3 regions of the Sorangium sp. So ce590 genome follow, and region 3 is predicted to be linked to each of the others. Evidence: riboswitches for the same ligand, from Rfam matches in the RefSeq annotation. Region 3 holds a riboswitch; each other region holds the start of a gene.

Region 1 (9,427 bases), 4.7 Mb from region 3:
CGAAGCTCAGCGCCTCGATAGCGCGGCCCTCGAGGTGCGCGATCTGCACGGCGGAGAGCGCCGCCTCGGCGCGGCGCCGCGCCTCGGGCGCGGGCAGGCCGAGGTTCCTCGGGCCGAACAGGACGTCGTCGAGGAGCGTCGCGCCGAGCAGCTGGTCGTCCGGGTCCTGGAGCACGAGCGCGGCGCCCGCGGCCACGGCGTCCGAGGGCGAGCCCACGCGGCGGCCCGAGATCTCGACGCTGCCGCCGGGCGCAGGGAGGAGCCCGACGAGCGTCCGGAGCAGCGCGGTCTTGCCGGCGCCGTTGCCACCGAGCACCGCCACGGACTCGCCCTCGGCGACGTCGAGGCGCACGTCGCGCAGCGCGGGCTCGGCGCCGCGGTAGCCGATCCGGGGGGCGCGCAGGGCGATGGCGCTCATCCCGCCTCCCCGGCGGCGACGCTGAGCCCGAGCGCCGCGAGGGCGGCGGCGGCGAACGCGAGGTTCGCGGCGGGCGCGCTCGCCCGGCGGTCGGCGACGGGGAGCTCTCCCTTGTAGCCGCGGAGCTGCATCGCGAGGGCGGCGTGCTCGGAGCGCTCCAGGGTCCGGAGCGCCACGACGCCCGCGACGGCGCCGGCCGAGCGCGCGGCGGCGCGCGGGTGCGCGAACCCGCCGCGGAGCGCGGCGGCGCTCCACGCGCCGTCGGCCGCGCGCTGGAGCACGCCGGCGAAGCGCCGCGCGAGCGCGAGCAGCTCGACGAGGGCCGCGGGCGCGCCGAGCCCGGCGAGCGCCGACTCGATCTCGGCGGGCGCGGCGGCGCTGGCGAGCCACCGGAGCACCGCGGCCGCCGCGAGGACGCGCGCGGCGATGGCCGCGGCGCGGTCGGCCCCCTCGCGCGTGAGGGCGTCGAGCGGGAACGGCGCGCCCGCGAGGAGCGGCTCCCCCGGGGTGAGCGCGAGCGCGAGCGCGGCCGCGAGCCCCCCGAGCCACGCGGCGGGCGCGAACGCGCGGAGGACGGCGCCCGCCGTCACGCCCTGGAGGCGGAGGGCAGCGCACGCGACGACGAGCAGCGCGGCCGGCGTGAAGGGCGAGCGCGCGCCCGCGGCGACGCAGCACGCGGTCACGGCGGCCCCGAGGCGGAGCCGGGGATCCACGTCGCGGAGCCGCGCGGGGAGGTCAGTCGGCACGGAGGCCTTCAACGCCGGGCTTGCCGCCGGGATCGCCGGCGGGCTGACCGGCGCGCTCGACGAAGAGCACGCGCGAGAAGTAGCCCAGGGCGAAGCCGGAGAGGAGCCCCGCCCAGAGGAACGCGAAGAGCAGGAGATCGCCCTCGAAGCCCGCGAACAGCGGCCCCGTGTCGTGGCGCCCCGCGTCCTCGGCGACGCGGCGGATCACGGCCTCGTCGACCCCGTCCCAGGAGGCGTTGCCGCACGCGACGAGCCCGAGCGCGGCGGCGGCCGGGAGCGCGGCGGTGAGCCGGAGCGCCGCAGCGCGCGCGCGCCGTGCGAACGCGGGCAGCGCGCGCTGCGCGACCCGCCGTGTCACGACGCCCCCGCGGCGAGCGGGACGACCCGGAGCCGCTCCAGGATGTCGGGCCGCCGGGCGCGCAGGAAGACGAGCGCCCCCGCGGTCATGGCGCCCTCGAGGAGGCCGAGCGGCAGCTGGGTGGGGACGAAGGCGAGGGCGACGCCGGTGAACATGGACGTCACCGACCCTTCGCCCGCGAGCCCGAGCGCGAGCTCGAGCGCCGTGGTCGCGTACGTGGCCCAGTCCGAGATCACGCCGGCCAGGAACCCCGCGACCCAGAGGCTCGCGCCGCAGCGCTGCGCGAGCCGGAAGGCGAGGAACCCGGTGAACGCGCCCGCGATGCCCATGGACGCGACGTCGGCGCCGAGCGTGGTGAGCCCGCCGTGCGCGAGGAAGAGGGCCTGGATGAGGAGCGCCACAACGGTGACGAGGACGGCCATCCAGGGGCCGATGAGCACCGCGGCGAGCCCGGTGCCGCACGGGTGGGAGCAGGTCCCGGCGGTCGGCACCGGCACGGGCATGCACGAGATCGCGAAGACGGCGGCGGCGACGAGGCCGACGAACGGCTTGTAGAAGACGTCCTGCCGGGTGCGCTGCCGGAGCAGGTGGAGGGCGATCGCCACGAAGGGCAGGGCGAGCGCGTTCCAGACCGCGCACCAGCCGAGCGGCAGGACGCCTTCCGCGAGGTGCATGGCGGCCGCGGGCCGGGCCGCGAGGAGCGTCGCCAGGAACACGCAGGCGATGGACACGGCACGGCCGTGGGGACCGATTTCGGCGCTCCGGGTGAGATCCGCACCCGAACGCCACGAAGACGTGCGCAAGCTGCACCTCGTGGGGGGCTCGGGTAGGTCTCCCGGCTCATGGGTTCAGGGAGCTGTTCGAGCTCCCAGCGCTGCGTCCACCTTCCCAGGCCTGTTCATGAGGCCCAGTGGTCTTCGGAAGCAGCTCCCCACTCACGGTGGCGGTACCGCGCCGGTTTCGCACCGGCTTCCCTGTTATGCCCTGAGGGCACCCGAGGCGTGGATTGTCAGATGGATCTCGGTAGTCCCGTTTCGCGCTCGGCGTCAAGGACGTCGCGCCGCGATCGCGGGGGCGCTCGTCTCGCGGCGCAGCGCGGCGCGGCGAGCGGGCGGTCCTGGCGCTGCCGCGGCGTGCCGTGCGCTGTTGGCGCCGCCCTGTCGAGCCGACCGGCGGCGCCATACGGGATCGCGCCCTGTGCAATGGTGGAATCGGAGGCGAGGACGGGAAGGAGAAGGAGAAATTGACCGAGACGCACGAGGCAAAGCTTTCTCGAAAATGCTGCAAGCCTTGTGCTTCGGTAGTTAAAGTCTCTTTACTTGCTCGCCTCAGGGTCGCTGCTTACCCCGGCGTCCTGTCGGGGCGTGCGCCGCCCCATGCGCGCGGCGCAGGTTCTGGGCCCTCTCGCCTCGTGCGCGCGGCGCACGCTCCGGTGGTTTTCTCGCGGCAGTGTGCCTTGTTCGTCCTGGCTCTTTACTTATGAGCAGGTGTTCCGTGCCTGGCTCCCTTCGTCGCGGCGCCTGCCGTGAGGGGCCGGCGGGTTCTCGTGTACTCCTTTCCGAGAACGCGAAAATGGACTCCGCCGGAGGCTGTCTCCCGTGCACGGGTATGCCCGGCTCGAACGCGCATTCGCCGGAATGGGCGGCGTCTGCGCTGTGCGGTCGTCTGGCTGTCCTCGTGCCGGGCGCAATCCGCTCACCTGCGTGCATACGTTGCACTTTGTTATCGACAACCTGCCCTTGGGTGCCACACTCTGATCACCGCATGCGCACCGGCGCGGTTTCCCCCCCCGGCCCGGAGCGCGTGCGGGTTTTCTTGAGCACCGCGACGGACGTCCACCACGCCGCCGCGGTCCCCCTGCCGCGGTCATGTCTGGCCCCCCTCCAGCATGATGCGCGGTATTTTTTTGTCCTCCGGCGTGCGGCTCGGAGGCTCACTTTCCGGTGAACGCGGCCTGTGATTTCGCCAGGAAAGCTTTCATTCCGAGCTGCTGGTCGTCGCTGCCGAAGAGCGCGGCGAAGGCCTGGGCTTCCAGCTCGTTGGCGGCGGCGAGATCGAGGCTCTCGCCGCGCAGGATGACGCGCTTGGCGGCGGCGACGGCGAGCGGCCCGCGCGAGGCGATCTTGAGGGCGGTGTCGCGGGCGCGCGCGAGGAGCTCGGTCGCCGGGAAGACGGCGTTGACGAGCCCGATCGAGAGCGCCTGCTCGGCGGTGATCATGTCGCCTGAGTAGATGAGCTCGCGTGCGCGTCCGGGCCCGACCCGTCGCAGCAGCCGCTGGGTGCCGCCGAACCCTGGGATGACGCCCAGGTTCACCTCGGGCTGGCCGAGCTTGGCGCCCTCCGCGGCGTAGATGAAGTCGCAGGCGAGGGCGAGCTCGCAGCCGCCGCCCAGCGCGAAGCCGTTGACCGCGGCGATCACGGGGAACGGGGCGGTCTCGATGAGGTCGCCGAGGCGGTGGCCTGCGTCGGCGAACCGCTTCGCGGCGATGCTGTTCATGGCGGCCATCTCGGCGATATCGGCGCCGGCGACGAACGCCTTGCCGGCGCCGGTCAGCACCGCCGCGCGGATCTCGTCGCCCTCGGCGGGCGCGAGCAGATCGCGGAAGGCCGCGGTGAGCTCGCCGAGGACGGCGGGGTTCAGGGCGTTGAGCTTGTCCGGCCGCTGGATGGTCACGGTGGCGACGTGGCCCGCGCGCTCGACGGCGACGAACTGGAGCGTACCGCGAGCAGGGATCCCCGGCTGCTGTTCTTGAGCGGTCATGGGGTGGGGTTAGCAGCGCCCGGCGCCGGGGGGAAGCGCCTGCCTCGCGCCCCGGAAGGCGCCATTTCGTGCCTGCCTGGGCCTGCTATGTATTCATTGCGTTCCTGGACGCAGGCCGCGCGCGGTCATGGGGAATCGCGTAAACAGGCTGTCTCCTGAATCGCCAGAAATGTTCGCATCTCGCGGATGACGCGGCGTCCCTCCACCCCCGCCCCCGCCGTCTCTGTCGCGGCTCCCGCCTACACGGCCCTCCCCGTCTTCTGCCCCTTCTCGTCGTACACGTAGAACCCCCGCCCGCTCTTCTTCCCGTACCACCCCGCCGCCACGAGGTTCCGCAGCAGCGTGGGCGCCCGGTACTTCGAGTCCCCGAACTCCCGGTGCAGCACCTCCGCGATCGAGAGCACCGTGTCGAGCCCGATCAGGTCCGCGAGCTCCAGCGGCCCCATCGGGTGGTTCAGCCCGAGCCGCGCCCCCGCGTCGATGTCCTCCGGCGTCGACAGCCCCTCCTGGAGCGCGAAGCACGCCTCGTTCAGGAACGGGATCAGCATCCGGTTCACGATGAACCCGGGCTGGTCCTTCGAGGTGATCACCGTCTTGCCGAGGCCCACCGTGAGCGCCCGGACGGCCTCGTACGTCGCGTCCGACGTCTGCACCCCACGGATGAGCTCGACGAGCTTCATCAGCGGCACCGGGTTCATGAAGTGCATCCCGATGACCAGCTCAGGCCGGCCGGTCACCGCCGCGAGCCGCGTGATCGAGATCGACGACGTGTTCGACGCCAGGATCGCCCCCGCCGGCATCGCCGCGTCCGCGAGCTTGAAGATCCGGCTCTTCACGTCGAAGCTCTCGGTCACCGCCTCGACGGCCAGGTCGACCCCCGACAGGCCGGCGATGCCGTCCGCGACCGCGACGCGGCCGAGGAGCGCCTCCCGCGCCTCCGGGGCCATCTTCCCCTTCTCCACCTGCTTCGCGAGGATCGCGGCGATCTGAGCCTTGCCAGACTCCGCCACCGGCCTCGAGACGTCGCACAGGACCACCTCGAGGCCCGCGGCCGCGGCGACCTGGGCGATGCCTCGCCCCATCTGGCCCGCGCCGATCACCCCGAAGCGCTTGATCGTCGTAGCTTCCATGCCCGTGGTGGATACCCGAAGCCGAGGGCACGGTGAATCGTCCATGCAGACGGCCCGCCCGCTGGCCGTCCCCGCGGCAGAAGCGCGCGAAAGCTGCGCCCGCGCTTTTGCCGCGGGGGCGAGGATCCTTGAAACCGTGTCGTCCGCCCGGCTATCTTCGCCCGGCCGTGAACGGACCGGACCGAATTCGCGAGGTCCGCGGAGATACGATGAGCGTTGAGACGATTCGGATGGCCCTCGGGCGCCTGCAGGATGAGCCCGAGAACGAGGCAGCCTGGAACGAGCTCGCGGAGGCCGTGACTGCTCCGAACAACGGCGCGGGCGCGGGCGACGTCGAGCGTCTGCTCGGCGCGGCGCGCGGGCGGCACGAGGAGCGGCACGAGTGGCAGGCCGTCGCTCGCCTCCTCGAGCTGGAGATCGCGCTCGCCGCCGGCAGCCCCGTCGAGGGCGCGATGCAGGCGGAGCTCGCCCGCGTCTACCACGAGGAGCTCATCGACGTCGAACGCGCGACGGCCGCCTACAAGCGGCTGCTCGAGCTGCGCCCCGACGACGACGCCGCCACCGAGGCCCTCGAGACCGACGCCTCGAAGCGCGAGCGATGGCGCGACCTCGTGGACCGCTACATGGCCGAGGCCGAGGCCGCGACCGACGGCGCCTTCAAGAGCGCGCTCACCACGAGCGCCGCCGACATCGGCTACCGCTACGGCCGCGCCGAGCTCGGCGCGAAGGTCGGCGAGCTCATCGATCTCGCCCTCCAGCTCGACCCGAAGAACCGCCGGGCCGCCAACCTCGCCGAGATCGCCTTCGCCGCCGCGGGGGACTGGGACGCCGTCGTCCGCGTCCAGTCGCTCGTCAAGGCCGAGGCCGAGCGCAAGGAGGACCGCATCGCGGCGGGCGTCCGCGCGGCCCGCACCATCAAGGCCCACCTCGATGATCCGGCCCGCTCCATCGCGGCCTACGAGGAGGTGCTCGATCTCTCGCCCGGTCAGCCCGAGGCGCTCTCGTTCCTGGCCGAGGCGTACTCCGCCGCGGGCGACTGGGATCGCCTCGTCGCCCTCTACGAGGACCAGCTCCGCAGCGGCGGCGTGAAGCCGGGCGACGAGCTCGGCATGCTCGTGCAGATCGCCATGGTCCACTGGCGCATGCGCGCCCAGCCCCAGGCGGCCGAGCCCTACTTCGACCGCGTGCGGCGCGCCGACCCGGCGCACGCCGGGATGCTCAACTTCTACCGCGAGGTCCTGGAGCAGCGCGGCGACAAGCCGCGGCTCACGACCATCCTCACGGACGCGCAGCGCGCCGTGCCCGACGGCCCCGAGAAGCGCGCCCTCGCCACCGAGCTCGCGCGGCTCGCCGAGTCGCAGGAGAACGCCGCCAAGGCGATCGAGCAGTACAAGTCCGTGCTCCGGACCGATCCGGAGAACCGCCAGGCGCGCGACGCCCTGAAGCGCCTCTACCTCCAGACCGAGGGGTACAACGCCCTCGTCGAGCTCCACCGGCAGGACCTCGAGCGCACGCCCGTCGACGACGTCGCCGGCAGGGTCGCCGTGCTCCGCGAGATCGCCGGGATCTACCGCGACCGCGCCAAGAACGACGCGGCGCTCGTCACGGTCCTCACCCAGATCGTCCAGCTCGACGACAAGGACGTCGACGCCGTGCGGGAGCTCACCCGCATCTACGAGGCGCTCGGGCGCTGGCGCGACCTGCTCTCGTACCAGCAGCGCCTCGCCGAGCTGACCGAGAGCCGCGCCGAGAAGGCGGGGCTCTACCGCGCCGTCGCGCGGCGCTGGTTCGACCAGTTCTCGAACGTCCAGAACTCGATCGCGGCCTACGAGGCGCTGCTCACCGTCGAGTCGATCGACGAGGAGGCGCAGCAGAAGCTCCGCGAGCTCTACCTGAAGCGGCGCGCCTGGCCGCAGCTCTACTCGCTCTACGAGCGCAAGCTCGACAGCGCCGAGGGCGCCGCGAAGATCGAGCTCCTCGGCGAGATGGCCAAGCTCGCCGCCGAGCGGCTCGATCGCGGCGGGGACGCGATCACGCTGCAGAAGCGGATCCTCGAGCTCGACCCGAGCGCCCCCGGGGTGCTCGACGCGCTGGAGAAGCAGGCCGAGCGCGAGAAGGACTTCGCCACGGTCGCCGAGGTGCTCGAGCGGCGCGTCGACCTCGCGGCCGACGACGCGGCGCGGCTCGTCTCTCTGCAGAAGCTCGGGGCCGTGTACGCCGAGCGCCTCAAGGATCCGGCGCAGGCGGCGCGGACGTGGCGGCGCGTGCTCACGCTCTCGCCGGGGCACGCGCGCGCGCTCCGCGTCCTGCGCGACGCGTACTTCGTCGCGGGCGACTGGGACGGGCTCGAGGAGCTCTACGCCTCGCAGAACGACTGGGAGGGCCTCGTCGACTTCCTCTCGGGCGCCGCGGACAAGGCGACCGACCCGGCCACGAAGCTCGACATCTCCTTCCGCGCGGCGCGGATCTTCGAGGAGCAGCTCAAGGCGCCCGAGCGCGCGGCGCGCTCGTACGAGCGCGTGCTCAGCGTCTCGCCGAAGGACGCGCGCGCCGCGGCGGCGCTCGTGCCGATCTACGAGGACGAGGAGAAGTGGGCCCGGCTGCCGGCGCTCTACGAGATCCTCCTCGACGCGACGGAGGACACCGAGGCCCAGGTCGGCATGCTGCGCAAGCTCGCGGCGGCGACGGGCGGCCCGCTCTCGGACAAGCCGAGCGCGCTCGGCTACGCGCGCCGCGCCTACGAGCTCAAGCCCGACGAGGAGGGGCTCGACCTGCTCGAGGCCTGGTCGCGGGCGGCGGGCTCCTGGGGGCCGTTCGTCGAGGCGGTCGAGGGCCGGCTCCGGACGGCGACGGACCTCACGACCGACGTCCAGCGCACGCTCCGGCTGAAGCTCGCCGAGGTGTACGCGCGCGAGATGGGCAAGCTCGACGAGGCGGTGACCGTCTACCGCGGCCTCGTCGAGGACGACCCGTCCGACGACGACACGGTGCGGGCGCTCGACGCGCTCCTCCGCGCGAACGAGCGGCAGGCCGACCTCAGGTGGCTGTTCGATCTCAGGGCGAGCCAGGTCGAGGGCGAGGCGCGCGCCGAGATCCTCGAGGAGTGGGCGACGCTCGAGGAGGAGGTCTTCGGCGATCCGGCGAAGGCGATCGAGCTCTTGCGCAAGGTCATCGCGCTCACGCCCGGGCGCATCAACGCGCTGCGGGTGCTCTCGCGCCTCCTGAACGCCGCGGGCGAGTACGAGGCGGCGGCCGAGATCGTGGCCACGCACCGCGACGTCAGCGAGGGCGACGAGCGGGCGCGGCGCGAGATCGAGCTCGCGACGCTCTACCTGGACCGGCTGGATCGTCCGGCGGACGCGTTCGAGGCGGCGGTGCGCGCGCTCGAGCTGTCGGCGCACGACCCGGACGCGATCGCCGTGCTCTCGCGGCTCGTCGAGCGCCCCGAGACGCGCGTGCGCGCGGCCCGGGTGCTCGCCGTCGAGTACGCCGAGACGGGCAACCACCGGCGCGAGGCCATGGCCCTGCGGGTGATCCTCGAGGCGGAGCGAGACCCGGCGCGGCGCCGGGAGCTCTACCTCACGCTCGCGAACGTCGAGGAGACGAAGCTGCACGCGGCCGGGACGGCGTTCGACGCGCTGCTCCGGGCGCTGCACGAGTTCTCGGACGACATCGAGCTCTGGGACCGCGCCGCGGAGCTGTCGCGCCGCGCCGGCCGGCCGACCGACCTCGCGGAGGCCTACCGCGTGCACCTCGTCGCGGGGCGCACCGAGGGCGACAAGGTGCTCGGGAGCGCCGTGGAGGTCGAGCTCTGCGAGCGCGCGGCGAGCCTGCACGACGAGCAGCTCGGCGATCCGGAGGGCGCGAAGCCCTACCTGGAGCGGGTGCTGAGCCTCGACCCGAACAGCCACCGCGCCTTCGAGCGGCTGAAGCAGATCCTGACGGCGGCCGAGCGCTGGGGCGAGCTCGAGGAGCTCTACGACCGCGCCGCGAAGGGCACGACCGATCAGAGCG
Region 2 (9,427 bases), 3.7 Mb from region 3:
CGGCCGCCGCGCGCGCGCTCAAGGTCACCCAGCCGACCGTGGGGCGGCGCATCGACGCGTTCGAGCGGCGCCTCGGGGCGAAGCTCTTTCAGCGCTCGCCGTCGGGGTTCGCGCTCTCGGCCGCGGGCGAGAGCGTGCTCGGCCACGCCGAGCGCATGGAGCAGGGCGCGCTCGCCGCCGAGCGCGCCGCCTCCGGCCGCGACGCCGGCCTGAGAGGCCACCTCCGCATCACCGCGTCCGAGTGGCTCGCCGTCCGCGTCCTCGGGCCGCTGCTCGTCCCCTTCCTCGCGCGCCACCCCGCCATCTCCGTCGACCTCATCGCGGATGCGCGCTGGCTCAGCCTCCCGCGGCGGGAGGCGGACATCGCCCTTCGCCCCGCCGCGTTCGAGCACCACGAGGTCTTCCAGCGCGAGGTCGCGCGGATCGGGTTCGGCCTCTACGCCTCGGAGGCCTACCTCGCCGAGCGCGGCCTGCCCGACTGGGACCGGCAGTGCGAGGGCCACGCCCTCGTCACGATGAACGACGAGCCGCCGGCGATCGCCGATCTGTCGTGGCTGCGCGCCGTCGCCGCGAAGGCCCGCGTCGCCGCCCGCACCAACGGCCGCGAGACCCAGGCGACCATGGGGGCCGCCGGCGTCGGGCTCGTCTGCCTGCCGCGCCCCCTGGGCGACGCGACGGCGGGGCTGCGCCTGCTCTCGCCGCCGTCGCCGCCGCCCGAGCGCGCGCTGTGGCTCGGGGTGCACCGCGACACGCGCGGGGTGCCGCGCGTCAAGGCGCTCGTCGCGTTCGTCCTCGACGCCCTCGGGCCGCTGCGCGGCGCCCTGCGGCCCGGCGCGCGGCCGCGCGAGACCCGGTGACGCGCGCCCCCGGCTACCGGTCCTGGCCGAGCTGACACTCCCTGTGCGCCTTGAAGGCAGGCGCGCAGTCCACGTACACGAATTCGGCGTCGCACGCCGACTCGCGGGAGCCCAGGCACTCGAAGAGCGGATCGAGCCACGCCGAGATCTGCTCGCAGGTCGTGAACGACCCGATGTGGACGATCCCGCCCATGCAGTCGAAGTACGGCGCGGCCAGGGCGTTGCAGGGGCGCGGCTCCGAGAGCAGATCGGCGCAGGCCTCGCGACAGCCGGGCTCCCGGCACGCCGTGTCCTCGAAGAGGTCGCAGAAGAAATTGCACGAGGCCCTCACGGACTCGGCCGATCCCGTCCCGCTGGAGCTCGCCGTCTGCGGGCCCGCGCTCGCGCTCGACGTCGCGTTCGAGGTCGCGCTCGCGCCGGCGCCCCCGGAGCCGTCGTCGCCGCCCGGGGAGCCGTCGAGCACCACGTTTCCGCCGCAGGCGCTCGCCCCCGCGAGCGCGACGAGCGAAGCCAACCGCGCTGAAAGCAGCGTCGTTCTCATCCCCGGAAGCCTACACCCGGGCGGGCAGGGGAGGGGCGCTCGCCGCCGGGCGCCCCCGGCCGATCACTCCACCGCCTGCGACTGCTCGATCGCGTCCTCGCGGCGCTCCCGGCGGTTGCACGCGAGCACCTTCTTGCGGACGCGCACCGCGTCGGGCGTGACCTCGACGAGCTCGTCGCCGTCGATCCACTCCATCGCCGTCTCGATCGTGAGCAGCCGCGGGCTGGCCAGGAGGACGTTCTCGTCCTTGCCGTGGTTGCGCACGTTCGACAGCTTCTTCTCCTTGATCACGTTGACGTCGGTGTCGTTCGGCCGGTTGTGCTCGCCGATGATCATCCCCTCGTAGACCTCGACGCCGGGGACGATGAAGAACATCCCGCGCGGCTGGAGGTGGTGCAGCGCGTACGGGGTCGCCACGCCGACGCGATCGGCGACGATGGCGCCTGTCGGGCGGCGCATCATCGGGCCGCCCCAGGGCGCCCAGCCGTCGAACATCGTGTTGAGCAGGCCCGTCCCGCGCGTCGCCGTCAGGAACTCGCCACGGAAGCCGATGAGCCCGCGCGACGGCACCCGGAACTCGAGGCGCGCGCGCCCGAAGCCGGGGTTCGTCATCTTCACCATCCGGCCGCGCCGGCCGCTCAGGCGCTCGGTCACGATGCCGACGTAGGTGTCCGGCGCGTCCACGACCACGAGCTCGACCGGCTCCATCACCTCGCCGTTGATCTCGCGCGTCACGACCTCGGGGTTCGAGAGCTGCATCTCGTACCCCTCGCGCCGCATCGTCTCCACCAGGATCGCGAGCTGGAGCTCGCCGCGGCCGAGCACCACGAACGTGTCGGGCACCTCGGTCGGCTCCACCCGGATCGCGAGGTTCTTCATCGCCTCGCGCTCGAGCCGCTCCTTCAGGTGACGGCTCGTCAGGTACTTCGACTGCTTGCTCTTGCCGGCAAACGTCGACGTGTTCACGCCGATCTTCATCTTGATCGTCGGCTCCTCGACAACGATCCGCGGCAGCGCCTCGGGGCGCGCCAGATCCGCGATCGTGTCGCCGATCGTGACCGCATCGATCCCCGCGATGGCGATCACCTCGCCCGCGACGGCGCTCTCGACAGCGACCCGCTTCAGCCCCTCGTAGGCGTAGAGCATCTTCACGTAGCCGCGCGACTGCCCGTCCTCGCCGAGGAGCGCGACGTCGGCGCCGGACCGGGCGGTGCCCCGGACCACGCGGCCGACCGCGAGCCGGCCCACGTAGTCGTCGTGGGTCGTGTTGCTGACGATGACCTGGAGCGGCCCGTCGGGGTCGCCGGAGGGGCCGGGGACCCGCTCGAGGATGGTCTCGAAGAGCGGCACGAGGTCCGTGGCCTCGTCCTCGAGCTCGCGCTTGGCCTGGCCGAACTTCGCGACCGCGTAGAGCGTCGCGAAGTCCATCTGCCCGTCGCTCGCCTCGAGATCGCAGAAGAGGTCGAACACCTCGGAGAGCACCTCGTGGGCGCGCGCGTCGCTCCGGTCGATCTTGTTGATGACGACGATGATCGGGAAGCCGCGCTGGAGGCACTTCGAGAGCACGAACCGCGTCTGCGGCAGCGGGCCCTCGGCGGCGTCGACGAGGAGCAGCGCCCCGTCGGCCATCATCAGCGTGCGCTCGACCTCGCCGCCGAAGTCGGAGTGGCCGGGCGTGTCGACGATGTTGATCTTGACCCCGCGGTACCGGATGCTCGTGTTCTTCGCGAGGATCGTGATGCCGCGCTCCCGCTCGAGGTCGTTCGAGTCCATGACCCGCTCGGCCACGACCTCGTTTTCCCGGAAGGCGCCCGACTGGCGGAGCATGTGATCGACGAGGGTCGTCTTCCCGTGGTCGACGTGGGCGACGATGGCGATGTTGCGGAGGTCGTTACGCGGCATATATGTACAGCGGCGGCCGTGTAGCACGCGCTCCACGAAGGAGCGAGCCCATCCTCGCTAGAGCTCGAACGTTCGGCCCGCACGCCGGACGTCGCGCAGGGGTCGAGCAGGCCTCACGCGAGCGGCGCGAGCGGCGCGAGCGCTGCGAGCGGAGCGGGCGAGGTGAGCGGGAACGATTGACAGCCGGAGGGGCGCCACCTTAAGGTGCGACCGCGCTGGTGCCTGGGCGCCTGTCCAGGCTGAATAGGGAACCCGGTGAAATTCCGGGGCTGCCCCGCAGCGGTAAGCGAGAACGACCTCCCACGACAAGCACTGGCCCGCGAGGGCTGGGAAGCGGTGGACAGTAGGAAGCCGGCCCGGCCGGAGCGCTCGCGAGCCCGAAGACCTGCCAGCGCCCGGCGACGGGGAGACATCCGATGCCGGTTCGACCTGGGAGCCTCGAGGGAGGCGGTTAGGTCCGAGCCGGTGCATCTCTGCGCACGTCCCGGATCCCGAACCGCCCCCCGCGATGCCTTTCGGTCGCCCGTGGGGGCGAGAGGTCGGTCCAGCGCATCGCGCCGGATTCGCATTTTCCTCCCCGCGGAGCTCGACACGAGCGGCCCGCCGCCGCTCCGCGCGATTGCAGCGAAGGAGGACATGAATGCTCCGCGAGACGGTCACGATCGGCCACGCACACCGCCATCCGCTCGGTCGGATGGCCGCACTGGCCCTCTTGCTGGCCGCCGCGCGGCCGGCGCGCGCCGAGGCGCCCGCGGACGGGGGCGCGCTCGAGGTCACGGTGCAGGCGGAGAAGCCGGGCAGCGAGGCCGCCTCGCGCGTCTCGGTCGGGCACCGCGAGCTCGAGCTCAGGCCCGGCGCGCGCCGTGTGCGGCGAGGGCGAGCAGGGCGGCCTGAACCCGCCGCCCTCCGCCTTCGGACAGCCGTGCATCGATCATTTCGGCGCGGTCGATCCGACCGAGGGCGGGTCGACCGCGCGGCACATGGGGTCCGTCTCCCTCTCGACCGCGTGGCGGGACGCCGACCTGAGCGCGATGGCCTACCTCCTCAGCTATCGCTTCACGCTGTACTCGAACTTCACGTTCTTCAGCGAGGACCCCGACCACGGCGACCAGATCGAGCAGAACGACGACCGCACCGTCGCAGGCGCCGATCTCCGGTTCCGCAAGCAGTTCGAGCTCGGGGGGGCGAGGTTCACGACCTCGCTCGGCGCGCAGCTCCGCGCGGACGGGATCGACAAGTCGCTCCACCACGACCAGGCGCGCGAGCGGCTCGAGGAGAGGGACCGGACCCACATCGACGAGGGCCAGATCGGCGTCTACGTCGAGCAGGACGCCCGGCTCCGGCGCTGGCTCCGCCTCGTGCTCGGCGCGCGCGGGCAGTGGATCGACGTCAACGTGGACGATCTGCGCGAGGACCTCCAGGCGACCGGGAACAGGTCGAGCGGCGTCCAGGGGCAGATGCAGCTCCTCCCGAAGCTCACGGCGATCGTCTCGCCGATCGACGGGGTCGATCTCTTCGCCCACTACGGGCGCGGCTTCCACTCGAACGACGCCCGGGGCGTGGTGCTGGCCCAGGGGGCGGCGACGCTGATCACCCCCGCGATGGGCTACGAGGTCGGCGCGCGGGTCGCGCCCGTGCGCGGCCTCTCGCTGAGCGCGGCCGGGTTCCTGCTCGATCTCGACTCCGAGCTGGTCTGGAGCGGCGACGCCGGCGTGACCGAGGCGTCGGGGCAGACGCGGCGCTACGGGGTCGAGATCGGCGCGCGTTACCGGCTCGGGAGCTGGCTCTTCGCCGACGTGGACGCGACCTTCACCCGCGCGCGCTTCCGCGTGAACGCCGGCAACGCGAGCGCGGTCGCCCTCGCGCCGACCCGGACGCTGACCGCGGGGGTCGGCGTCCGCCCGACGTTCGGCGCGTTCACGCCGTTCGCCGCGCTGCGGGTCAAGGCGATCGGCGCGCGGCCCGCGACCGAGGACGAGTCGCTCACCGCCGAGGGGTTCACGGTCGTCGACGCGAACGCGGGGCTCCGGTGGAGGAACGTCGAGGCGGCCGTGGACATCCAGAACCTCCTCGACACGACGTGGCGCGAGGTCCAGTTCGCGAGCGACTCGCGGCTGCCGTACGAGCCGGCTGCGGTCACCGGGATCCACTACTCGCCGGGGTGGCCCTTCACGGCGATCGGGCGGGCGACGCTTCATTGGCAGTAGCCCCAAGGCGCGCGCCGTTGCGATGGCGCGCGCCCTGCGCTTCCATGCCGCCCTCCCCGTGAGCCCCCCGCCGCCCTCCCAGCTCCGCGCCCCGCGCGCGCCGCGCGCCCGCGCGGAGCTCGTCGCGACCGGCTGGGAGCTGTTCTCGGCCCTGCTGTTCCTCTCCGCCGTCGTCCCCGTGGCCCTCACCACGCCGTGGCCGGCGATCCTCCTGCTCGCCTCGATGGCCCTCTCGGCCGCGCTCTCGGGCGTGCTCGTCCGCCGCGGCGACCGCGGCTTCGCCATCGCCGCGGCGATCCGCACCCTCTCGTGGCCGCTCGCGGTCTCGCCGCTCGCCTTCATGGGCGCCCCCACCGCGCCCTCCTCCTGGCCGGGTCCGCTCGGGATCGGCCACGCGACGCCCCCCTCGTGGCTCGGCCTCCTGGTCACGGCCGTCGCCTTCGGCGTCATGGCCGGCGGCATGCGCCGCGCCATCTACCGCAGCCTGCTCCGCGCCGACGCGGCCGACGGCGGCGCCTCCGAGGCCGACTCGGCGCGCGCCCTCGCCGCGGCGCTCCGGCCGAGGCTCGCCGAGTCGGCGACGGCCGCCGGCATCGTCGGCGGGCATGTCATGCTGCTCTTCTGCGTCGCGTTCCTCCGCACCCAGAGCCAGGTCGTGTTCCAGGCGTGGTTCGAGGTCGTCCCCCTCCTCGCGCTCTCCGGCACCCTCGGCTTCACCCTCGCCGTCCGCCCCGCCACGCGCCCGATCGTCGCCGCCCTCCGGGCCGGCCCGTCCGGCGACCGCGCCCTGCTCGGCCGCGGCCTCACCCGCGCCGAGCGGCTCCCCGACGTCCTCGCTTCCCTGAACTTCGCGCTGTGGCTCGGGTGCACCGCGATCGGCATCGCCTACGTGCGCCCCGGCGCCACCTTCAGCCCCGGCGCCACCTTCAGCGTCGCCGACGCGCTCATGCAGCTCGGCTTCGGCGCGCTCTTCGCCTTCGGCGTCTCGTTCTACCAGCGCGCGTGGCACAAGGACTCGGTCGCGCGGGCGGTCGACCTCCTGCGCGCGTGGACGGGCGCGCCCGAGCGCGGCGGCGCGGCCCCGATGCCCCTCCGGCGGCGCATGCTCCGCGACTTCGGGCTGCCGCTCCTGTTCACGGGGCTCCTCTCGCTCTTCTCCTCGATCGGCCTCTACCGCGCGCTGGCGACCGGCTCGTCCTTCGACGAGGACTTCAACGCCATCACCGCGCTCTTCGCCTCGTTCTCCCTCCTCGTGCTCGCCGCCCTCGGCGTCGTCGCGCGGGCGGCGCGCGAGCTGTCGCGGCCGATGGCGCAGCTCGCCCGCGCCGCCGACGAGGTCGCGCGCGGCGAGCTCGACGCCGCGGTGCCGCGCCTGTCCGGGCCGAAGGAGGTCGTGGGCCTCGGCGAGAGCGTCGAGCGCATGCGGCAGGCGCTGTCGCGGACGATCGCCGAGCTCGAGGGCGAGCGCGCCGGCCTCGAGGAGAACGTCGCCGCGCGCACCGCGGAGCTCACGCGCGCCCTGTCCGAGCTGAAGCGGGCGCAGGCCGCGCTCATCCATGGCGAGCGGCTCGCCTCCATCGGCGAGCTCGTCGCCGGCGTCGCGCACGAGATCTACAACCCCCTGAACGCCATCGCCGGCGCCGCTCAGCCGATCGAGGAGCTCGCCGCCGAGCTCCGCGCCGTCCTCGACGCCTACCGCGCCGCCGAGCGCGAGCTCCCGGACGACCGCCGCCGCGCGCTCGAGGCGCTCCGCGCGCAGCTCCAGACCGAGGCGGCGCTCGACGATCTCGTCGGCATCTCCACGCTCGTCCACCGCGCGGTCGAGCGCAGCGTCCGCATCGTGACGAACCTGAAGAGCTTCTCGCGCGCCTCCGGCGAGCCGCTGCCCGTCGATCTGCACGCCGGGCTCGAGGAGACGCTGCTCCTGCTCGGCCCGCGCCTCCGACAGGCGCGCATCGAGGTGATCAAGCGCTACGGCGAGCTGCCGCTCGTCACCTGCCAGAGCGGAGAGATCAACCAGGTGTTCATGAACCTCCTCGTCAACGCCATCCAGGCGCTGGAGGAGGCGAGCGCCGCGCCGCCTGCGCGGGCCTCCGCCCCGCCGGCCGGGGCGGAGGGGGCGGGCGAAGGCGAAGCGGCGCCGGGCCCGCCCGGCGCGCATGCGATCTGCATCGAGACCTGGCTCGACGAGGACGAGGACATGGCGGCCGTCGCGATCTCCGACAGCGGCCCGGGCGTACCGCCCGACCTCGCGCAGCGCATCTTCGATCCGTTCTTCACCACGAAGCCGCGAGGGCAGGGGACGGGCCTCGGGCTCTCGATCTCGACGGACATCGTCCGGCGGCACGGCGGCACGCTCGCCCTCGTCGCCGCGGATGGCCGCGCTGGAGATCTGCGCCATGGCGAGCGCGCCGGGGCGCGCTTCGTCTGTCGCTTGCCCCTCGATCCTCGCCCGGGGAGCGCGCGTCTGCAAGGCGATGCGCCCCCGCCTGCGCGGCCGTCTGCAGCCGGCTGCCCGCCTGCGGAGGCTTGCCCGCCTCCACCGTTATCCGTGGACGCTCGAATGCGCGCAATCGGCGCCGGTCTCCCACCCCACCTCCACGCGGAGCGCGCTCCAGATTCCTCCCCAACCGGACCGCGGGCCCATAGACCGGCTGTTTCAAACCGGATACCTTCAGCGAGCGATCCGACTCACCGCACAGCGCAATAAGCCCCCTGAGAGACGCGAACCGCCCTTCTGGGGAGCGCTGAGGAGAAACGAAGGCACCATGGAGCGCGCGATTCAGCGACCGGCAGGTCCCAAGGCTTCGAGCACCGATCCGTTGATCGGTAAGGTCGTGGCCGGCAGGTACCGGCTCGAGGCACGGCTTGGCGAAGGCGGCATGGGCGTCGTTTACCGCGCCCGTCACGTGCTGATCGACCGGGTCGTCGCCCTGAAGCTCATCCGGCCCGATCTCCGCGGAGAGACCCATCTCCGCGCGTGGATGCTGCGCGAGGCGCGCGCCGCAAACCGCGTTGACCACGCCCACATCATCGATATCCACGACATCGGCGAGACCGAGGAGGGCGAGCTCTACCTCGTCATGGAGTACCTCGTCGGCACGCCGCTCTCGGCGGAGCTCGCGCGCGGCCCGATGCCGATCGCGCGATCGGTGGACATCCTCGAGCAGATGTGCGCCGCGCTCGCCCGCGCCCACGACCTCGGCGTCGTGCACCGCGATCTGAAGAGCGACAATATCCTGCTCACCCACCGCGGCGGCCGGAAGGACTTCGTCAAGATTCTCGACTTCGGCCTCGCCGCCATCGCGCGCGACCCGCGCCTCGCCCCGAAGGGCGCGGTCTTCGGGACGCCCGAGTACATGTCGCCCGAGCAGGCCCGCGGCGAGGAGGCGACGGCGCAGTCGGACCTCTACGCGCTCGGCGTGCTCTTCTTCGAGATGCTCACCGGGCAGCTCCCCTTCCGCGCGAACGACCGCGACACCCTCCTCGAGATGCAGCGGACCCACGCGCCGCCGCGCCCCCGCTCGATCCGCCCCGACGCGCACTCGCAGGGCGAGGCGATCGTCCTGCGCCTGCTCGAGAAGGACATCCGCAAGCGCTACCGCGACGCCCATCACCTCCAGGAGGAGCTGAAGGCGCTCCAGCGCGGGCTGCCGGCCCACGCGTGGGAGGTCGAGGGCGGCGACGGCGTGCCGCTGCCGCCGCCGCCGCCGCCGCCGCAGACCGCCGGCGTCATCGAGTGGGCGAGCCGCGCGGCCCTCTTCTCACGCATGGTCTCCCGCGCCTATCCGTCCGGGCAGGTGCCGCAGGAGGTCCAGAACGGCCTCGCGCAGGCCTGGGACCTGGCCGCGCGCGCCAACAAGCTCGAGGGCGAGGTCGCGAGCCTCACCCGCAAGCTCGAGGCGCTCGAGCGCCGCGGC
Region 3 (9,427 bases):
TCCCGATGGGTGTGGATCGCGGGTGCGATGGTTTCCCCCTGTCGCGTTCCTCGGCTGCGCTGACGAGGGCGAGCCTGTCGACGACCTCTGGCGCAGCGCGCGGGAGGTCAGATCCTCGGTCGAGGAGCGACCCCGGCCCTCCGGCGGCGGACCGGAGGCGCGTCACCGGCCCCGCAACAGCCGGCCGATCAGCTCAGTCGTCCTGGCCGGATCCCTCCGCCCCGTCGCGCACGCCCTGCACACGCACGCGACGCCCCGCGCCTCCTGGGGGACCCGATCGAGCACCGCTGCGGGTATCGACACCTCGAAGCACCAGCATGTCGGCGCCCCCCCGGCCACCCCGCACGCATTGGCCTCGTCGCAGAGCGGACACCGCGACGTATCGATGTCGGCACCCGTCACGTCGTCACGCCGGCGAGCCGCTGTCGAGCGAGCCGCGCCGCCTCCACCATGTTGACCAGGGCCGCCTCGACCTCTTCCCAGCCGCGGGTCTTGAGCCCGCAGTCCGGGTTCACCCAGAGCTGATGGCCGGGCAGCACGCGCGCTGCGACCTCGAGCAGATTGACCATCTCGTCGAGGGTCGGCACGCGCGGCGAATGGATGTCGTAGACGCCCGGGCCGATCTCGTTCGGATAGCGGAAGCGCGCGAAGTCGGCGAGGAGCTCCATCCTGGAGCGCGACGTCTCGATGGAGAGCACGTCGGCATCCATCGCGGCGATGGAGTCGAGGATGTCGCCGAACTCCGAGTAGCACATGTGCGTGTGGATCTGGGTCTCGTCGCGGACTCCGCTCGTGGCGAGCCGGAACGCGTCCACGGCCCATCGCAGGTAGGCTCCCCAGGCGTCGCGGCAGAGGGGCAGCCCCTCGCGGATGGCCGGTTCATCCACCTGGATCATCGCGATGCCGGCGGCCTCGAGGTCGGCCACCTCGTCCCGGAGCGCCAGCGCGATCTGCGCGCACGTCTCGCTGCGGGGCTGATCGTCGCGCACGAAGGACCACTGGAGGATCGTGACGGGCCCCGTGAGCATGCCCTTCATGGGCCTCGCCGTGAGCGACTGCGCGAACGTGGACCACGGGACGGTCATCGCGGAAGGGCGCGACACGTCCCCGAAGAGCACGGGCGGCTTCACGCACCTCGAACCATAGCTCTGGACCCACCCGTTCTCGGTGAACGCGAAGCCGGCGAGCTGCTCGCCGAAGTACTCCACCATGTCGTTGCGCTCGAACTCGCCGTGTACGAGGACATCGAGCCCGATAGCCTCTTGCCTCTTCACGCAGCGCTGCGTCTCGTCCTTCAGGAATCGCTCGTACTGCTCCGACGTCATCCGACCAGCGCGCAGCGCGGCGCGAGCGCCGCGGACGTCGCCTGTCTGAGGGAACGAGCCGATCGTCGTCGTGGGGAACGCCGGGAGGCCGAAGCGCGCGCGCTGCTTCGCCGCCCGCTCGGCGAACGGCGACGCCCGGCGCAGCATCCCATCGTTCACTGCGTCGACCCGCGCGCGGACCCCCGGGTTCCGGGTCCGCTGCGAGGCGCGCCGCGCGGCGAGCGCGCTCCGCGCTTCGTCGAAGGCCGCCGAGCTGGGCGAGCTCGTCGCGGCGGCGTCGGCGAGCGCGCGGAGCTCGGCGAGCTTCTGCGCGGCGAAGGCCATCCAGCGGAGCAGCTCCGCGTCCAGCTTCTTCTCGACGGAGAGGTCGGCGGGCACGTGGAGCAGCGAGCACGAGGGCGCCACGAAGACCCTGTCCGGCCCGAGCGCCGTGACCGCGCGTCGGATCCGCCGGTGCGCGGCGTCGAGATCGGTGCGCCAGATGTTCCGGCCGTCGACCACGCCCGCGGAGAGGGACATCGACGGCGGGAGCGCCGCGAGCGCGGCGTCGAGCTGCTCCGGCGCGCGCAACAGGTCCACGTGGAGCGCATCGAAGCCCGACCCCGCGGCGAGCGCGAGGTTCTCGCCGAGCGCGCCGAAGTACGTCGCGAGGAGGACGCGCGGTCGCCGCGCGCACGCGGCGAGCCGGGCGAACGCCCTCTGGCAGGCGTCCCGAGCGCGCGCGTCCAGGTCCAGCACGAGGCACGGCTCGTCGATCTGGACCCACGCGACGTTCCGCTCCGCGAGCGTCCCGAGCAGCGCCTCGTAGACCGGGAGCAGCCGATCCAGGAGATCGAGGGGGCTGGCGCCGGCCGGCGACCCCGGCGCGAGCTTGGAGAGGAGCAGGAACGTGACCGGTCCGACCACCACGGGGCGGGTCTCGACGCCGAGCGCGCGCGCCTCCTCGAGCTCGCCCACGATCTTCGACGCTTCGAGCTCGAACTGCTGACCAGGATCGAGCTCGGGGACGATGTAATGGTAGTTCGTGTCGAACCACTTCGTCATCTCCAGGGCGGCGACGTCGACGCCCGCGGCGCGGTCCTGGAGACCCCGCGCCATCGCGAAGTAACGAACGAGAGGATCGGGGATGGCGCGATAACGCGCCGGCACCGCGCCGACAGCGACCGTCATGTCGAGCATGTGGTCGTAGAGCGAGAAGTCGTTGCTCGGGATCTGATCGATGCCCAGCGACCTCATCGCCGACCAGTGCCGGCGACGGAGCGTCGACGCCGTCGCCTCGAGCTCGCTCGCCGGCGAGCTCTTCGACCAGTGGCTCTCGAGCGCTTTCTTCAGCTCTCGAGCGATGCCGAAACGCGGATAACCTAGACACGTTGCGAGCACGGACATGGGAGTCCCTTTCTCCTTTTCAGGATTGTGCGATCGATCGGAACGGTGGGACGCTCGTCGGCTTCCCGTGCGTGTCGAGCGCGACGAGGACGAAGCGGCCGCGGGTGGCGAGCTGCCGATCTCCGCTGATCAGATCCTCGGCGTAGAGGCCAACCTCCACGGTCATGGAGGAGCGCCCGGTGGCGGCGATGCTCGCCACGAGCTCGACGAGCTGACCCTGCCGCACAGGCACATGGAAGTCGACCTTCTCGCTGCTCGCGGTCACCACCGCGCGGCGCGCGTAGCGCGAGGCGAGGATGAAGGCCGCCTTATCCATGAGGGCGAGCGCCTGTCCGCCGAACAGCGTCCCGTAATGGTTCGTCTGCCCGGGAAAGACCATCTCGACGAGCCGAGCCTCGGTGATGAGCCCGGCCTCGATGCGCTCGATCTCAGAAGGAGGCATCGAGGACGACCTCCCCGGAGACGCCGACCTGATAGGCCGACACGCGGCGCTCGAAGAAATTCGTGACCTCCTGGACATCCTGCAGGTCCATGAAGGAGAACGGGTTCTTCGCCCCGTAGCGCTTCGGCATGCCGAGCGTGACGAGCCGCTGGTCGGCGCAGAACTCGAGGTAGCGGCGCACGTCGCGCGCCGACATGCCCGCGACGCCGGCGCCGAGGAGATCCTCCGCGAACCGTGCCTCGCAGTCGATCGCCTCATCCATCATGTCGGCGATCGACCGCGAGAGGCCGGCGTCGAAGAGGTCGGGCTCCTCGCGCCGCACCGTGCTCACGACCTCGAACGCGAAGCGCATGTGCGCGCTCTCGTCGCGGAAGACCCAGCTCGTCCCCGCGGCGAGCCCGTGGAGCAGGCCGCGCGAGCGCAGGAAGTACACGTACGCGAACGCGCCGAAGAAGAAGAGCCCCTCGACGCACGCGGCGAAGCAGATGACGTTGAGGAGGAACTGCCGCCTCGCGGCGCGCGAGTCCAGCCGCCCGAGCGACTCGATGGAATCGATCCATCGCATGCAGAAATCGGCCTTCGCCCGGATCGATGGGATGCTCTCGACGGCCGCGAAGGCGCGGTGACGGTCCTCCGGATCGGGGATGTACGTGTCGAGGAGCGTCAGGTAGAACTGGACGTGCAACGCCTCTTCATAGAGCTGCCGCGACAGGTACATCCGCGCCTCCGGGGCGTTGATGTGCCTGTACAGGTTGAGCACGAGGTTGTTCGCCACGATGGAGTCACCCGTGGCGAAGAACGCGACGAGGCGCTGGACGAGGTGCCGCTCCGCGCCGGTCATCTTCCGCAGGTCGCCCACGTCCGTCGAGAAGTCGACCTCCTCCACGGTCCACGTGTTCCTGATGGCGGCGCGGTACATCTCGAAGAAGACCGGATAGGCCATCGGGCGCAGGGTGAGGCAGTGGCCCGAATCCAGGAGGCGCGCGGGGCGGCTCAGGCGGCTCATTGGCAGGCCTCGCACGCTTCGGGGTTCTCGAGCGCGCACGCCACGTCCGCGGCCGCCTTCGCCGCGGGCACCCACCCGCGCTCGGGGTGCGGCTCGGCGCCGCCCCCGGGCGTCCGGTCCGGCGCCGCGTCCACGGTGGCCTTGGTGATGCGCGTCGCGGGGCGCGATCGCAGGTAGTAGGTCGTCTTGAGGCCCTTCTTCCATGCGTGGAAGTACATGCTCGACAGCTGACCGATGGTGGGGGTCTCGACGAAGAGGTTCAGCGACTGGCTCTGATCGATGAAGGCGCCGCGATCCGCGGCCATGTCGATGAGCGAGCGCATCGGGATCTCCCACGCCGTCCGGTACACGGCGCGGACCTCCTCCGGCAGCTCGTCGAGGCCCTGGGCCGAGCCCTCCGCGAGCTTGAGCCGCGCGCGCACGGCGTCGTTCCAGGCGCCGTGCCGCTTGAGCTCCGCGACCAGGTAGCGGTTCATCTGCAGGAAATCCCCCGAGAGCGTCTCGCGCTTGAAGAGGTTCGACACCTGCGGCTCGATGCACTCGCAGCAGCCCGCGATCGACGCGATCGTCGCGGTCGGCGCGATGGCGACGAGCAGCGAGTTCCGCAGCCCCTCGGCGCGGACGCGGGCGCGGAGCGCCTCCCAGCGCGCCGTGTCCTCCGGGACGGAGTCCCACGCGTCGAACTGGAGCTCTCCGCGCGCGGCGCGCGTCTCGTCGAACGACGGGTGGGGCCCCTTCTCGGCCGCGAGGTCCGCGGACGTCGAGAGCGCGTGATAGTACACCTCCTCCGAGATCCGCCGCGAGAGGTCGCGCGCGGCCGGGGCGTCGAAGGGCAGACGCATCTGGAAGAACACGTCTTGCAGCCCCATCAGCCCGAGCCCCACCGGCCGCCAGCGGAGGTTCGAGCGCTGGGTCGAGGCGATGGGATAGTAGTTGAGGTCGATGACGCGGTCGAGCTGGCGGATCGCGCTCTGCACCGTACGCGCGAGCTTCTCGAGGTCGAACGCGACCGCGCCGTCTTCCCGCAGGGCCGTGTGGCGCGCGAGGTTGATCGAGCCCAGGTTGCAGACGGCCGACTCCTCCTTCGAGGTCACCTCCAGGATCTCGGTGCACAGGTTCGAGAGGTGGACGGTGCGGCCCGGCAGCGCCGTCTGGTTGCACGCGCGGTTCGACTTGTCCTTGAACGTCATCCAGCCGTTGCCGGTCTGCGCGAGCGTGCGCATCATCCGCGCGTAGAGCTCGCGCGCCTTCATCGTCTTCCTGGCGAGGCCCGCCGCCTCGGCCTCGGCATAACGGCGCTCGAACTCGTCTCCGTAGAGATCGGGCAGATCGCGCACGTCCTTGGGATCGAACAGGCTCCATTCGCCGTCGGCCTCGACCCGCTTCATGAAGAGGTCCGGCACCCAGCTCGCGAGGTTCAGGTTGTGCGTGCGCGCGGCCTCGTCGCCCGTGTTGTCGCGCAGCGCGAGGAACTCCTCGACGTCGGCGTGCCACGGCTCGAGGTAGACGCAGCAGGCGCCCTTGCGCTTGCCGCCCTGGTTCACGGCCGCCACCGACGCGTCGAGCGTCTTGAGCCACGGCACGATGCCGCTGGAGTGCCCGTTGGTGCTCTCGATGAGCGAGCCGCGCGACCGCACGCGGTGGTAGGCGAGCCCGATGCCGCCCGAGAACTTCGAGAGCATCGCGACGTCGGTGTAGCGCTGGTAGATGGTCTCGAGGTGGTCCTCCGGCGAGTCGAGCAAGAAGCAGCTCGAGAGCTGCTCGTGGCCCGTGCCCGCGTTGAACATCGTGGGCGAGCTCGGGAGGTAGTCGAGCGACGAGAAGAGCCGGTAGAGCTCGATGGCCTGCGCCGCCGTCTCGGACAGCGCGCACGCGATGCGCAGGAAGAACTGCTGCGGCGTCTCGACGACGAGGCGCGTCTCGGGGTGCTTGAGCAGATAGCGATCGTAGAGGGTCCGCAGGCCGAAGTACTCGAGCTCGTTGTCCCGCCCCGGCTCGATGGCGTCGTTCAGCTTGCGGGCGTTCTGCGCCACGAAGCCGTGGAGTCGCTCGTTGATGAGGCCGAGCCGCCGCCCGACGGCGATGGACTGCGAGAAGGCGTGGATCTCCTGGTTGCGGACCTCCTTGTCGATATAGGTGGCGAGCAGGCGCGCCGCGAGCTTCGCGTACTGGGGCTCATCGGCGATGAGCGAGGCCGCCGTCTGGATGGAGAGCTGATCGAGCTCGCGCGTCGTCGCGCCGTCGTAGAGGCCGCTGATGGTCTTTGTCGCGACGCGGAGCGCGTCCACGTCGGACAGGCCGGCGCAAGAGCGGCTCACGGCCCGGACGATCTTGTTGACGTCGACAGGCTCGCTCGATCCGTTCCTCTTCTTCACCCGCATCGTCGTGTGTGGGAGTGCGTCCTCGGCGCCGCGGGTGCTCGTGTGGGGCGTGTGGAGCGCGCGCAACGGCGCCGCGCCGTTGCTCCTCATCGACGTATCGCTCAGCATGGCAATCCTCCTCGTCGTGCTTCGTTCGGAGCGGTCCCGGACCGCTCGCGTCGATGCCGCGAGAGCGAAGAAGCCAGCCGATGCGCACGGGGCGCGTGCTCTTCAGGAGAGAGCCTTCGGACCGACCGCTCGCCCCCGCGGGCGAAAGGAAGACGACGCGGGAGGGGGTCGGAACCGGGACAAGCGCGAGAGTCGGCGCCAGCTCGGACCTACCGCCCTCCCACGAGGCTTCCAGGTCAAACCGGCGCGGGATGTCTCCCCGACGCAGGATGTTGGCAGGTCTTCGGACTTGCGAGCGCTCCGGCTCTCGCCGGGTTCCTACGGTCCACCGCTTCCCAGCCCGGAGGCCAGTGCTCGTCGTGGAGATCGTTCTCGCTTACCGCTGCGGGGCAGCCCCGGATTCGCACCGGGTTCCCTTTTGAGCCCCGGACCGAAGCCCGAGGCACCAACACGAGGCACTACATATTGTGGTGCGGGCCTCCGGTCAAGCGAGATGTTGGGGGTGGACCGGCATTTCCCCGTTCTGCTTTCCTTACTGCTTCCTGGTTCCTTGGCGTCATTGCGGTTCGCTTCCCGGCCGACTTCCCGCAGCAGAGGTAAAGCTAGGGGCAGGACGCGTTTACGATCGCCACGGCGTCGAGATCGAAGATGCCCGTTGCGCCGGTCAAGTCCGGCCGATCGGTGATCCGCACGTAGCGCGCGAAGCTGAGCTCGAGATCGGCGAGGTCGAATGCATCGCCGCCCGCGACCTCGGGGTCGGTCGGATCGATGGAGCTCGTGTCGGGGTTCGCGAGCACGGGGTGCCAGCCGGCGCAGGAGCCGTAGGGGGCCGCCGTGGCCGTGCACGGGAAGGCTATCCAGTCGACGCCGTTCTGGCTCACCTCCACGGTCGCGAGCTCGGCGAACACGGTGGTCGGGCCCGTCTGGAACGCGTTCTCGAAGACGATGAAGTCCGGTCCTGGCCTGTCGAGGATGAGATTGCCCGAGAAGCCGAAGGTGACGGTGCCGCCGTTGCCGAGAGACACCACGTCGGTCGAGCCAGCGCAGCAACCCCCGCCCTTGGGAGGACCGAAGGCGATGCCCGGGAATCTGTCCTGCCCATAGGTCTGGCCCGGCCCGAAGAGGTGGCTTACCACCTCGGAGGCGAACACCGTTTCCGCGCCCGTGCAGCCCTCGCCGCCGCCGCCGCCGCCGCCGCCAGCGCCGCCGCCGCCAGCGCCGCCGTCACCAGCGCCGCCGTCACCAGCGCCGCCCGCCCCGCCTGTACCCCCTGCGCCGCCGGTGGCGTGCTCTCCGCCAGTGCCGCCGTCGCCCCCGGCACCCCCAGCGCCGCCGTCGCCCCCAGCGCCGCCCGAGCCGCCGGTGCTCGTCGCGCCGCCCGCGCCGCTCCCGGCGTCGCTCGACGACGTGGTTGCCCCGCCGCCCGATCCGGTGGCCCCTCCCTGACCGGCCGCGCCGCCGAATCCCTGCGCGGCCGTTCCTCCCATTCCCCCGGACCCGCTCCCGGACGGCGAGTCCTCCGAGGAACAGGCGATGATCGTGAGAACCGACAGAAGCACGCTCGCGCGCGCGATGCGAAACACCATGAGACCTCCGAGGGCGGGCGCGCGACGCGTCGGAACGCGCCCGACGCGTCGCGCGGCCCGCGTGCTGATCAGTAGAACGGCGCCGACGTACCGTAGCGCGCGGAATGGATGTTATAATCGGTGCTGTTGATGCTCCCATCCCCGTTGAAGTCGGCGTGCTGGTTGTATCCGGAGTTGCCCAGCTGGGTGTTCCACGCCGCCATCAGGATGTTGTAATCGTCCGTGTCCACGTCGTCGTCGTTGTCGAGATCCGCGTCCGCGATGTTCCCGAAGCCGTCGCCGTCGGTGTCGCGCTGGTTCGAGTTCGCGGTGAGGTAGGCGTTGTCCGCGCCGTCGGGCACGCCGTCGCTGTCGGAGTCCGGCGCGCCGTCGGGGAAGTACAGCGTCACCTTCGGCGTCACCCAGGTTTCCCAGAAGTCCGAGGCGCTTCCGGCCGAGTAGCACTGCCCCGCGGGGGACGAGTACTCGTCGCCCGACGGGTTCCAAACGATCGCCAGGGCGCTCGTGTGGCCGACGAACGCGATGGGCGAGGTCGTGCTGTCGTCCTCGCAGACGTCCGGCGCGAGCTCGAGGTACTGCGACGAGCTCGCCTCGTTCACCGGCGTCTGGCTGCCCCCGACGACGCTCGCGACGACGCTGGCGCGGATGAGCGCGGCGTAGCCGTTCTCGCTCGCGCCGCCGACGCCGAACGCGTCTCCGCCGCCCACATGCAGGGTGTCGTCCTCGTCGAAGCCGAGCGCCGCCGCGTTCAGCACGTTGCTCGCCAGGAGCGAGCCCTCGCTGCCGCCATACGCGTAGGCGTTCCACGTGCCATTGATGACGCCCTGGACGTCGGCCGCCGCCCAGATCCGGAGCTCTCCTGTCCGGTTGGGCGAGGTCAGATGGCCGATCCCGGTGACGAGGTTGCCCTCGGAGTCCACGGCGATCCCCGCGGAGGCGCCGGGGATGCTCGTGATCAGCGGGATCTCCGTGATCGGCGACGCGGTCAGATCGAGGGCATAGACGCCGCTCGTGTAGCCGCCCGGGCCGCTCCAGCCGCCGTTGATGACGAGCGCCTCGTTCCCGTACCAGGCCAGGTCGTAGTAGTCGACGTCGAGCTCGATCACGTCCACGTGGCTGAGCAGGTCCGGCGGCGAGGTGATGCTGAGGATGGAGCTCGGGAACACGAGCAGCGGCGCCCCGTACCCGACCCC

Evidence for each region. A riboswitch is a leader RNA that binds a small molecule or an ion and turns the genes downstream of it on or off. The one in region 3 is predicted to bind cobalamin.
Region 1: linked by a shared signal. The riboswitch ahead of WMF28_RS01415 (energy-coupling factor ABC transporter permease) and the one ahead of WMF28_RS19170 (ribonucleoside-diphosphate reductase subunit alpha) in region 3 are both predicted to bind cobalamin.
Region 2: linked by a shared signal. The riboswitch ahead of WMF28_RS05055 (TonB-dependent receptor domain-containing protein) and the one ahead of WMF28_RS19170 (ribonucleoside-diphosphate reductase subunit alpha) in region 3 are both predicted to bind cobalamin.

What each region holds. Positions count from the first base shown of each region.
Region 1 covers NZ_CP150346.1:370,401-379,827, forward strand. The annotation lists gene WMF28_RS01400 (energy-coupling factor ABC transporter ATP-binding protein) at 1-418, opposite strand, end outside; gene WMF28_RS01405 (CbiQ family ECF transporter T component) at 415-1,164, opposite strand; gene WMF28_RS01410 (hypothetical protein) at 1,154-1,522, opposite strand; gene WMF28_RS01415 (energy-coupling factor ABC transporter permease) at 1,519-2,253, opposite strand; cobalamin riboswitch at 2,331-2,535, opposite strand; gene WMF28_RS01420 (enoyl-CoA hydratase/isomerase family protein) at 3,456-4,283, opposite strand; gene WMF28_RS01425 (3-hydroxyacyl-CoA dehydrogenase family protein) at 4,523-5,413, opposite strand; gene WMF28_RS01430 (tetratricopeptide repeat protein) at 5,623-9,427, shown strand, end outside.
Region 2 covers NZ_CP150346.1:1,373,373-1,382,799, forward strand. The annotation lists gene WMF28_RS05040 (LysR family transcriptional regulator) at 1-857, shown strand, start outside; gene WMF28_RS05045 (hypothetical protein) at 871-1,398, opposite strand; gene typA (translational GTPase TypA) at 1,462-3,300, opposite strand; cobalamin riboswitch at 3,500-3,707, shown strand; gene WMF28_RS05055 (TonB-dependent receptor domain-containing protein) at 4,164-5,507, shown strand; gene WMF28_RS05060 (ATP-binding protein) at 5,530-8,217, shown strand; gene WMF28_RS05065 (protein kinase domain-containing protein) at 8,276-9,427, shown strand, end outside.
Region 3 covers NZ_CP150346.1:5,077,066-5,086,492, reverse strand. The annotation lists gene WMF28_RS19190 (cysteine-rich CWC family protein) at 163-402, opposite strand; gene metE (5-methyltetrahydropteroyltriglutamate--homocysteine S-methyltransferase) at 399-2,711, opposite strand; gene WMF28_RS19180 (acyl-CoA thioesterase) at 2,731-3,153, opposite strand; gene WMF28_RS19175 (ribonucleotide-diphosphate reductase subunit beta) at 3,140-4,159, opposite strand; gene WMF28_RS19170 (ribonucleoside-diphosphate reductase subunit alpha) at 4,156-6,648, opposite strand; cobalamin riboswitch at 6,906-7,113, opposite strand; gene WMF28_RS19165 (hypothetical protein) at 7,251-8,234, opposite strand; gene WMF28_RS19160 (hypothetical protein) at 8,303-9,427, opposite strand, start outside.